DNA from 2 places in the Microbacterium meiriae genome. Region 1 is predicted to be linked to the other one. Evidence: riboswitches for the same ligand, from Rfam matches in the RefSeq annotation. Region 1 holds a riboswitch; the other holds the start of a gene.
What was found. A riboswitch is a leader RNA that binds a small molecule or an ion and turns the genes downstream of it on or off. The one in region 1 is predicted to bind thiamine pyrophosphate.

Region 1 (4,806 bases):
ACGACTACCGCGGCGAGGGCGTGCCCGAGGGATCGAAGTCGCTGACGTTCGCCCTGCGCTTCCGCGCCGACGACCGCACGCTGACCGCCGCGGAGGCCTCCGCGGCGAAGATGGCGGGCGTCGCCGTGGCCGCGGAGCGCTTCGGCGCCGCCCTCCGCGACTGATCGGGAGAGCGCACGGCCCTTTCCGGGGAGCCGTGCGCTCTCGCGATAGCGTGGCCGGATGACGAGCCTCCTCCTGCAGCCCACGCCACCCTCGGTCCCCGCCGGAGCGCGATCGCTCGGGGAGGGGCCGTTCCTCTCGCCGGGTGCGCAGCTCGACTGGCACTACCGCAAGCCGGGGTGGACCACGGGGGAGGCAGCGACCGTCACCCCCATGCGCGTCGTCCGTGACGATGAGCGCGGTCTCGTCGCGTGGCTTGCCGCCGGGACGCAGCAGGAAGGCCAGGGCACGTGGGACGGGGAGCGCATCCGGACCGTCCCGCTCGATCGGCGGTGGCGGGAGCCCCGGCGCCGGATCGTCGAGGAGTGGTGGGGCAACGGCATCCTGCGCATCGCGCCCGCGGGAGTGCCGTGGTCGGTCTGGCTGTTCTGGAGCGCGGCCACCGGGACGACGTGGGACTTCGCCGGCTGGTACGTCAACCTCGAGAACGCGCACCTGCGCACCGACAGTGCCACCTACACCTCCGATCACGTCCTCGACGTCGAGATCGCACAGGACGGGCGCGTGGCGATGAAGGACGAGGACGAGCTGGTCGCCGCCGTCGACCAGGGACGGCTGACCGCCGCGCAGGCGGCGCAGATCGAGCGGCACGCGGTCGCGGCCATCGCGTCTTTCCATGCCGGCGACTGGCCGTTCGATCGGGAGTGGATCGACTGGCGACCGGACCCGTCCTGGAGCATCCCGGTGTTGGACGGCCTCGACGAGATCGTCGTCCCCTAACCGCTTCGGGGCCGCCCTCCGCTACGGCGCCGAGGCCGCGCGGGATCAGGCGTTCGCGCGGCATCAGGCGACAGCAGTGCCGGTGGCCTGTGCTTGCGCGGTGGCCTGTGCTTGCGTGGTGGCCTGTGCTCGCGTGGTGGCCTGTGCTTGCGCGGTGGCCTGTGCTCGCGTCATGGCCTGTACTCGCGTTGAGGCCTGTCCTGCCGCTCCGCTCTGAGCGGAGGCCCTTCCCCCGAGTCGTCGATCCTGATGACATGGGCACATGACGGATGTTCTGATCCTCGGGGGAACCGGATGGCTGTCGGGGCGCATCGCCGCGCATGCGCTCGGGGCGGGGGCGACCGTGACCTGCCTGGCCCGCGGCGGACGCCCGGCGCCGCCGGGAGCGACCCTCGTTCTCGCGGACCGCGATGAGGAGGCCGCCTACGACGTCGTGTCGCGCACGGACTGGGACCACGTCGTCGACGTCTCCTCCCGCGCCGATCATGTCTCCGGGGCGGTCCGTGCGCTCGGCGACCGTGCCGCTCGGTGGACGTACATCTCGTCGATGTCGGTGTACCGCGACGACGAGACGGTCGGGACCGACGAGTCGGCATCGCGGCACCCGGCGGCGCAGGCCGGTGAGGACGACGACTACGCGCGACAGAAGGTCGCGGCGGAGGATGCCGTGCAGGCCGGCGTCGGCGATCGCGCACTCCTCGTCCGCCCCGGCCTCATCGTCGGCGACGGCGACCCGAGCGATCGCTTCGGCTACTGGGCGGCGGCGTTCCTCCGGGCCCTGGATGAGCCGGTGCTGCTTCCACCGCTCGAAGGGCGCACGACGCAGGTCATCGACGTCGAGGACGTCGCCGCGTTCGTCGTGTCCGCCACCGTCACCGGTGCCGTGAACGCGATCGGCGACGTGCGCGACCTGGAGGACGTGCTGCGGACGGTGCGCGCGGCCACGGGGCACGCCGGGCCGGTCGTCGTCGGCACGGAGGAGCGCCTCGTCGCCGAAGGTGTCGCGTACTGGGCGGGGCCGCGCTCGCTGCCGCTGTGGCTGCCGCCCGACATGCGCGGATTCATGACCCGCTCGAATGCGCGGTACCGGCGCAGCGGGGGCTCGCTCCGCCCCCTCGACGAGACGGTGGAGCATGTCGTCGCGGACGAGCGCGAACGGGGCGTGGACCGCGAGCGCCGCGCCGGACTCACGCGGACGGAGGAGCGGGCGCTGCTCGACGCCCTCGCTCGCTAGACTGCGAGGCAGTGACACGGGGTGCCGCATCCGCGGCTGAGATCACACCCGTCGAACCTGATCTAGTTCGTACTAGCGAAGGGATGTCGCCGATGAGCGATCCTGTGCGTCCGCAATCCGTCCTCGACCTCGCCGTCACGGCGGGAAGGCTGCGGGAGGAGGTCCGGGCCACGCCGCCGTTGACGCACTGCATCACGAACGCCGTCGTGACGGGGTTCACCGCCAACGTGCTGCTGGCGCTCGGGGCGGCGCCGGCCATGGTCGACATCGTCGGCGAGGCCGAGCCGTTCGCCGCTGCCGCCTCGGGGCTTCTCATCAACCTCGGGACGCCGACCCCGGAGCAGCGGGAGGCGAGCAGGGAGGCCGTGGCGGGAGCGCTCGTCGCCGGCACGCCGTGGGTACTCGATCCCGTTGCGATCGGCACCCTCCCGGTGCGGACGGCGCTCGCGCACGAGCTCGCCGCGCTGCGCCCCACCGCCATCCGCGGCAACGCGTCGGAGATCCTCGCGCTGGCCGGACACAGCAGTGGCGGCCGCGGTGTCGACGCGACGGACGGGACCGAGGCGGCGGCTGCGGCGGCCCGCGAGCTCGCCCACCGGTACGGTTCCGTGGTCGCCGTCTCGGGCCCTGTCGACCTCCTCACCGACGGGGAGCGGGTGATCCGCATCGCCAACGGGCATGAGCTCCTCACACGGGTGACCGGCGGCGGGTGTGCCCTGGGCGCCGTGATGGCGGCGTTCCTCGGGGCGGCCCGTGGCTCCGCGACAGATGCGCTGACGGCGGTGGCCGCGGCGACCCTCGTCTACACGGTCGCAGCCGAGCAGGCAGCCGAGATCTCCCGCGGACCGGGCAGCTTCGCCGTCGCACTGCTCGACGCCCTGTCCGCCGTGACTCCGGCGGACCTCCGCGCCCGCGCCCGCGTCGAGGAGGAGGCCCGATGACCGTCGACCTGTCCCTGTACCTCGTCACCGATCGGTCGCTGTGCGGCGTGCGCGGAGTGGTCGAGACCGTGCGAGAGGCCGTCGCCGGCGGCGTCCGGATCGTGCAGCTGCGCGACAAGCAGGCAACGGACGAGGAGACCGTCGCGCAACTCCTCGCCCTGTCCGAAGCCATCGACGGTCGCGCGCTGCTCGTCGTGAACGATCGCCTCGATGCGGCCGTCGAGGCCCGTCGTCGCGGTGCCAGGGTGGACGGGGTGCACCTCGGCCAGGCGGATGCCTCGGTGCTCCGCGCGCGCGAGCTTCTCGGCCCGGAGGCGTTGATCGGGCTCACGGCGAACACCTCCGCGCACCTCGACGAGGTCGCCGCCCTGCCGCCGGGCACGGTCGACTACCTCGGGGTCGGCGTCATCCGCCCCACGCGCACGAAGCCCGACCATCCGGTGCCGCTCGGCATCGACGGCTTCGCCGCATTCGTCGCGCGCAGTCCGCTGCCGTGCGTCGCGATCGGTGGGGTGGACCTGGAGGACGCGGCGGCGTTGCGTGAGGCCGGCGCGTCCGGGATCGCGGTGGTCTCGGCGCTGTGCGCGGCAGAGGACCCCCGGGCCGCGGCCGGGGCCTTCCGGCGACACTGGTTCGCACGGGCGGTGCCGCACGTGCTCAGCATCGCCGGCAGCGATCCGTCCGGAGGTGCGGGCATCCAGGCCGATCTCAAGGCGATCGCCGCGAACGGGGGCTACGGCATGGCAGCCCTCACAGCCCTGACCGCGCAGAACACGCAGGGCGTCCGCGCCGTGCATGTCCCTCCCGCGGAGTTCCTGCGGGCGCAGCTCGACGCTGTCGCCGACGACATCCGCATCGACGCCGTGAAGATCGGCATGCTCGCGGACGGGGAGGTGATCCGCACGGTCGCCGCCTGGCTCCGGACGACGCAGCCCCCGATCGTCGTGCTGGACCCCGTCATGATCGCCACCTCGGGAGACCGACTGCTCGACCCCGACGCAGAGCGCGAGCTGCGGGGCCTGCTCTCCCTGGCGACCGTGGTCACCCCGAACCTCGCCGAACTCGCCGTCCTCGCCGGTCGCGAGGTGGCGGGCTGGGCGGACGCGCTCGCCGCGGCGCGAGAGCTGTCGGCCGATACGGGGACCGCGGTGCTGGTGAAGGGCGGGCATCTGCCCGGGGACGAGGCACCGGACGCCCTGATCGACACGGCAGCCGGTACGCACGCGGAGTTCCCCGGGGCGCGCATCCAGACGGAGAACACCCACGGCACCGGCTGCTCGCTGTCCGCGGCTCTGGCCACACGACTGGCGCGGGGCGACGATCCCGCGACCGCGGTCCGCGCCGCGCGCGCCTGGCTCCGGGAGTCCCTCCGCGCGGCCGACGACCTGGACGTCGGGCGAGGGCACGGCCCGATCCACCACTTCGCGGGACTCTGGGCACGCGGTGGGGTCGAGACCCGGTCGACGCCGGAGGAGGTGGCCGTGGCCTGGTGGGATGAGACTGCCGCGATCCGCCGCGACATCGATGCGCTGCCCTTTGTGCGTGCGCTCGCCGACGGGACGCTCGACCGCGACGCCTTCGTCTTCTACCTCGCGCAGGACGCCCTGTACCTCCGCGAGTACGCCAGGGTGCTCGCGGAGGCGTCGCGCCTCGCCCCGACCCCCGACGAGCAGGCGTTCTGGGCCGAGG
Region 2 (4,806 bases), 800 kb from region 1:
AGGCGGGTGAGCAGCTCGTCGACGCGGGCAGACACCTCGTCATCGGGGACGCCCAGGGCGCGGGGACCGACCGCGAGCTCGTCGCGCACGGTCTGGGCGAGGAGCTGGTGCTCCGGTTCCTGGAACACCATCCCGATCCGCGTGAGGAGCTCGCGAGACGCCCACCGGATCGGAGACGGATCGGCCCCCTGCGCGAGTGACGGCGCCGCGATCACAGCTCCCCCTGCGGGAGGGAGGAGCCCCGCGAGGGTCAGGCCCAGCGTGGACTTGCCCGCGCCGTTCGGCCCGGTGATCGCGAGGGCCTCGCCGGCACGCACGTCCAGGTCGATGTCGTGCGCCACCGGACGCCCCTTCGCCCGTGCGACAGCCAGCCCGTGCGCCGAGAGCAGCACGTCCCCGGGCGCCGCGCGTGGTGCGGGGGGCTCGGCCGGCGGGCGGCCGGGTACCCACACGCCGTCCGCCGCCAGGCGCTCCCCCTCCGTGCCGAGCACCTCCGCGGGAGTGCCGTCCGCGACAACCCCGCCGGCGCCGAGCACGATGACCCGCGTGAGGAGGGGCAGCCACACCTCGAGGCGATGCTCCACGACCACGAGGGTGGCGGGACGCGCGGCGAGCATCCGCTCCACCGTATCCCTCACCTCGCGCACGCCCTCGGGATCGAGATTCGCCGTCGGCTCGTCCAGCAGCACGAGTCCGGGGCGCATCGCGAGCATGCCGGCCAGGGCGAGGCGCTGCTTCTGGCCGCCCGAGAGCGCCGCGGTCGGATGGTCGAGCGGCACGTCGAGGCCGACGGCCGCCATGGCCGCCTCGACACGAGGCCAGATCTCCGCCCGCGGCACCCCGAGGTTCTCACAGCCGAAGGCCACATCGTCGCCGGCGCGGGCGAGGATCACCTGCGAGTCGGGATCCTGGAGGACGAGCCCGGCCCGACCGCGGGTGGCCACGGCGGGGCCGCCGTCGATGAGCAGCTCCCCCTCGCTCTCCCCCTCCTCCTCGCCGCCGAGCACACCGGCGAGGCCGTGCAGCAGTGTGGATTTGCCCGCGCCAGAGGCCCCGAGCACGAGAACCCGCTCGCCGGGCTCGACGCGGAACGAGACATCGCGCAGCGCCCAGGCGAGGCGACTCGCGTGTCGCCACCCCCACCCCCGGGCCTCGACGCCGGCGGGAGCGACCTGCTCGGACGACATCAGACGCGCACGCGCGCCTCGCGCCCGGAGCCGAAACGGTCGAGAGCCCCCGTCGCCGCGATGCCGCGCGCGAGCACCCAGGACAGCGCACCGGCGATGACCGCCCCGGAGATCACGGTGCTCACGAGATAGATCGCGGTGAAGGCGGGACCGGAGCCGGCGTACCAGAGGACGAGGTTGTTGATGCCGCCCGCGAGCGCAGCGCCGGCACCGGCGAGGATCGCGACGGGCAGCGACCAGCGGCGGTAGAAGAACAGCAGGAAGATCAGCTCGGCACCGAGTCCCTGCACGAGGCCTGCCTCGAGCGTGAGGAAGCCGCCCCACTGGTTACCGATGAGCGCCGAGACGACGGCGGCCAGCAGCTCGACGTAGATCGCGGCGCCCGCCTTGCGGATGATGAGCCCGCCGAGCACGCCCGCGAAGAGCCACGGGCCGTCGAGGAGCCCTTGGAGGCCGGGAAGCAACGGCTCGAGCAGGGCCTTCGGCCCCAGGTATCCGACGTTCCAGGCCAGGAAGATCAGACCGGCGGCGACGCCGAGGACGCTGGCGACGACGATGTCGACGACGCGCCAGCGCAGATAGCCGCGCGCCGGAACGGCCGTGCTCTTCGCAGACGCGGATGCGGACGTGGACGTACTCATGTGAACTCCTCCCTGCGCTGGCATGACCCAGATCAGGTTCGACGGTCGAAGCGCGATTCGCTCCCTCTCAGCCCGGCTCGCCGGACTCCCGTGGTTGTGCTGTCGATCCTACCCCGTTCCGCCCGCGCGTCCCGAGCCGCGCACGGCGGATTCCGGGCGGTATTCGGTACCGTAAGCGAGTGACCGCTTCCGATCCCCCTGAAGAGGCGTCCGGCGGCGTCGACGTCGACGCGCGGCCCGAAGACTCCGCACCCGTGTCCGCCGAGCCCGCGCTCGACCCTCCGGTCACGGAAGCGGTGTCGTGGGCCGATGCGTCGGCTCCGGCGACCGCGCTGACCTGGGTGGACCCGTCGCTCGTCGCCGCGGAGTCGTCGACGCCCGAGTTCGACGCCTCGGCCGGCACGGAGGACGAGACGGGATTGCTGCGCGACGCGAAACTGCGACCCGCGATCGCCGGCCCCGGACTGCTCGTCCCGCTCGGTGTGCTCGTCGGTCTCGTCGCCTCCTACGCCGGCACCACGCTGCTCTGGCCGCTGCACGAGGTCGCCCCGACCGTCCAGGCCGTCGAGTTCACCCCGGTCGCCGCCCCCACCGCCGCGCTCGCCTGGCCCGCGGTCGGCGACGGCGCTGTCGGGATCGCCGGGATGACGACCGCGGCGTCCACCACCGCTCCGGTGAGCATCGCGAGCATCACGAAGGTCGTCAGCAGCCTCATGGTGCTGGATCGTCTGCCGCTCGCCCCCGGGGAGCAGGGTCCGGAGTTCGCCTTCACGTACGCCGACAGCATCCGCTACTGGGACTACCGGATCGCCAATCAGTCCGCACTCGATGTTCCCGTGGGTGGAGTGCTGACCGAGTACCAGCTTCTCCAGGGCACCCTGCTCGGCTCGGCCAACAACTACATCGACCGGCTGGCGTCGGAGATCTGGGGGTCCGACCGGGAGTTCGCCGCCGCGGCCGAGGTCTGGCTCGGCGAACGCGGGCTCTCCGGCATCACGGTGGTGACGCCGTCGGGATTCGATGAACGCAACGTCGCCACCCCCGAGGCCCTCGTGGCGCTGGGCGAGATGGCCATGCGCAACCCGGTGTTCGCCGAGATCGTGGGAACCCGGTCTGTCGACCTGCCCGGGGCAGGCAAGGTCGAGAACACGAACGGGATGCTCGCCGATCCGGGTGTCGTCGGCATCAAGACGGGCACCCTCGTCGGGTGGAATCTGCTGACCGCCAAGGACGTCGCCGTCGGCGACTCGACGGTCCGGCTCTACGTCGCGGCGCTGAACCAGGAGGACGACGAGGGGCGTCTCGCCCTCACCCGTGCGCTGTTCGCCCAGACGGAGGCGGCGTTGCAGGCCCAGGGCCCGGCCGTCCCGGCGGGCACGGTGGTCGGGCGCGTGGTCACCGCCTGGGGTGAGCGCGTCGACGTGGTCGCGGGCGAGGACGCCGACGTCGTGCTGTGGAACGGGGCGAGCGCGACCGCATCGCCGGTGTTCGACCTCGGGGAGGAACGGGAGGCGGACGGGACGGTCGGCACCCTGACCACGACCGGCCCTGTCGACAGCACGGAGACCGCGCTCGTCCTCGACGAGGACCTGGACGGTCCGAGCCCGTGGTGGCGGCTCACCCACCCGCTCGAGCTCTTCGGCATCTCCGGGGACGACTGAGTCCTGACGACGATGCCCCACTCCGGATCCGGAGTGGGGCATCGTGCGTGAAGCGGGTCAGGCGCGGGGCGTGGAGCCGTCCGCGCCGTCGTCGAGAAGCGCCTGCGCTGCTGCGGACTCGGCCGCCGGAACCTGGGCGCCGACGGCTGCTCCCGCCACGGCGTCCGCCGCCTGCTCCTCGGCACTGGCTTCCGCGTCCGCCTCGCCGGTCACGACCACCGGAGACGAGCCGGTGAGAGCCGCTTCCGCATCGAGGTCGGTCGCCGCCTGCTCGAACTGCGACTGGTACAGCCGCCAGTACGCGCCCTGCGCCGCGATGAGCTCGTCATGCGTGCCCTTCTCCACGATGTCGCCGTGCTCCATCACGAGGATGAGATCGGCGTCGCGGATGGTCGACAGACGGTGCGCGATGACGAACGAGGTCCGTCCGTGCCGGAGCGCCGCCATCGCGTTCTGCAGCAGCAGCTCGGTGCGGGTGTCGACCGCGGACGTCGCCTCGTCCAGGATGAGGATCGACGGCTGCGCCACGAAGGCCCGCGCGATCGTGATGAGCTGGCGCTCACCGGCCGAGACGTTCGACGCGTCCTCGTCGAGCACGGTGTCGTACCCGTCCGGAAGCGCGTGCACGAAGCGGTCGACGTAGGTCGCCTTCGCCGCGGCCAGCACCTCCTCGTCCGTCGCGGTCGAACGGCCGTAGCGGATGTTCTCGCGGATGCTCCCGGCGAAGAGCCAGGGGTCCTGGAGCACCATGCCGGTGCGGGAGCGCAGCTCGTCGCGCGTGATGGTCGAGATGTCCTGACCGTCGAGGGTGATCCGTCCGCCGCTGAGCTCGTAGAACCGCATGATGAGGTTCACGAGCGTCGTCTTGCCGGCGCCGGTGGGGCCGACGATCGCGACGGTCTGCCCCGGCTCCACCCGGAAGGAGAGATCGGTGATGAGCGGACGCTCCGGCGAGTACGAGAAGGAGACGTTCTCGAACTCGATCACACCCTCGCCCTCGCGGAGCGCGGGGGCGTCGGGGGCGTCGGCCTCCTGCTCGTCGGAGTCGAGCAAATCGAACACCCGCTCCGCCGAGGCGGTGCCGGACTGCACGACCGCGGCCATGCCACCCAGCTCGGACAGCGGCTGCGTGAACTGCTGCGAGTACTGGATGAACGCCTGCACGTCGCCGAGGCGCAGCTGCCCGCTCGCGACCATGAGGCCGCCGAGCACCGCGATGCCGACATAGGTGAGGCTGCCGACGAAGGTCATCGCCGGCATGATGATGCCCGAGAGGAACTGCGCCTTGAAGCTCGCCTGGAACAGCTCCTCGTTCTC

Region 2: it holds a riboswitch for thiamine pyrophosphate, as region 1 does, so the genes downstream of both, RI211_RS15470 (ECF transporter S component) here and thiM (hydroxyethylthiazole kinase) in region 1, are expected to answer to the same signal.

What each region holds. Positions count from the first base shown of each region.
Region 1 is NZ_CP133984.1:2,359,381-2,364,186, reverse strand. Features, by position in the region: gene pheT (phenylalanine--tRNA ligase subunit beta) at 1-164, shown strand, start outside; gene RI211_RS11375 (DUF402 domain-containing protein) at 223-942, shown strand; gene RI211_RS11370 (NAD-dependent epimerase/dehydratase family protein) at 1,205-2,176, shown strand; TPP riboswitch at 2,184-2,277, shown strand; gene thiM (hydroxyethylthiazole kinase) at 2,269-3,117, shown strand; gene RI211_RS11360 (bifunctional hydroxymethylpyrimidine kinase/phosphomethylpyrimidine kinase) at 3,114-4,806, shown strand, end outside.
Region 2 is NZ_CP133984.1:3,163,743-3,168,548, forward strand. Features, by position in the region: gene RI211_RS15465 (ABC transporter ATP-binding protein) at 1-1,187, opposite strand, end outside; gene RI211_RS15470 (ECF transporter S component) at 1,187-1,828, opposite strand; TPP riboswitch at 1,819-1,930, opposite strand; gene RI211_RS15475 (D-alanyl-D-alanine carboxypeptidase family protein) at 2,008-3,489, shown strand; gene RI211_RS15480 (ABC transporter ATP-binding protein) at 3,547-4,806, opposite strand, start outside.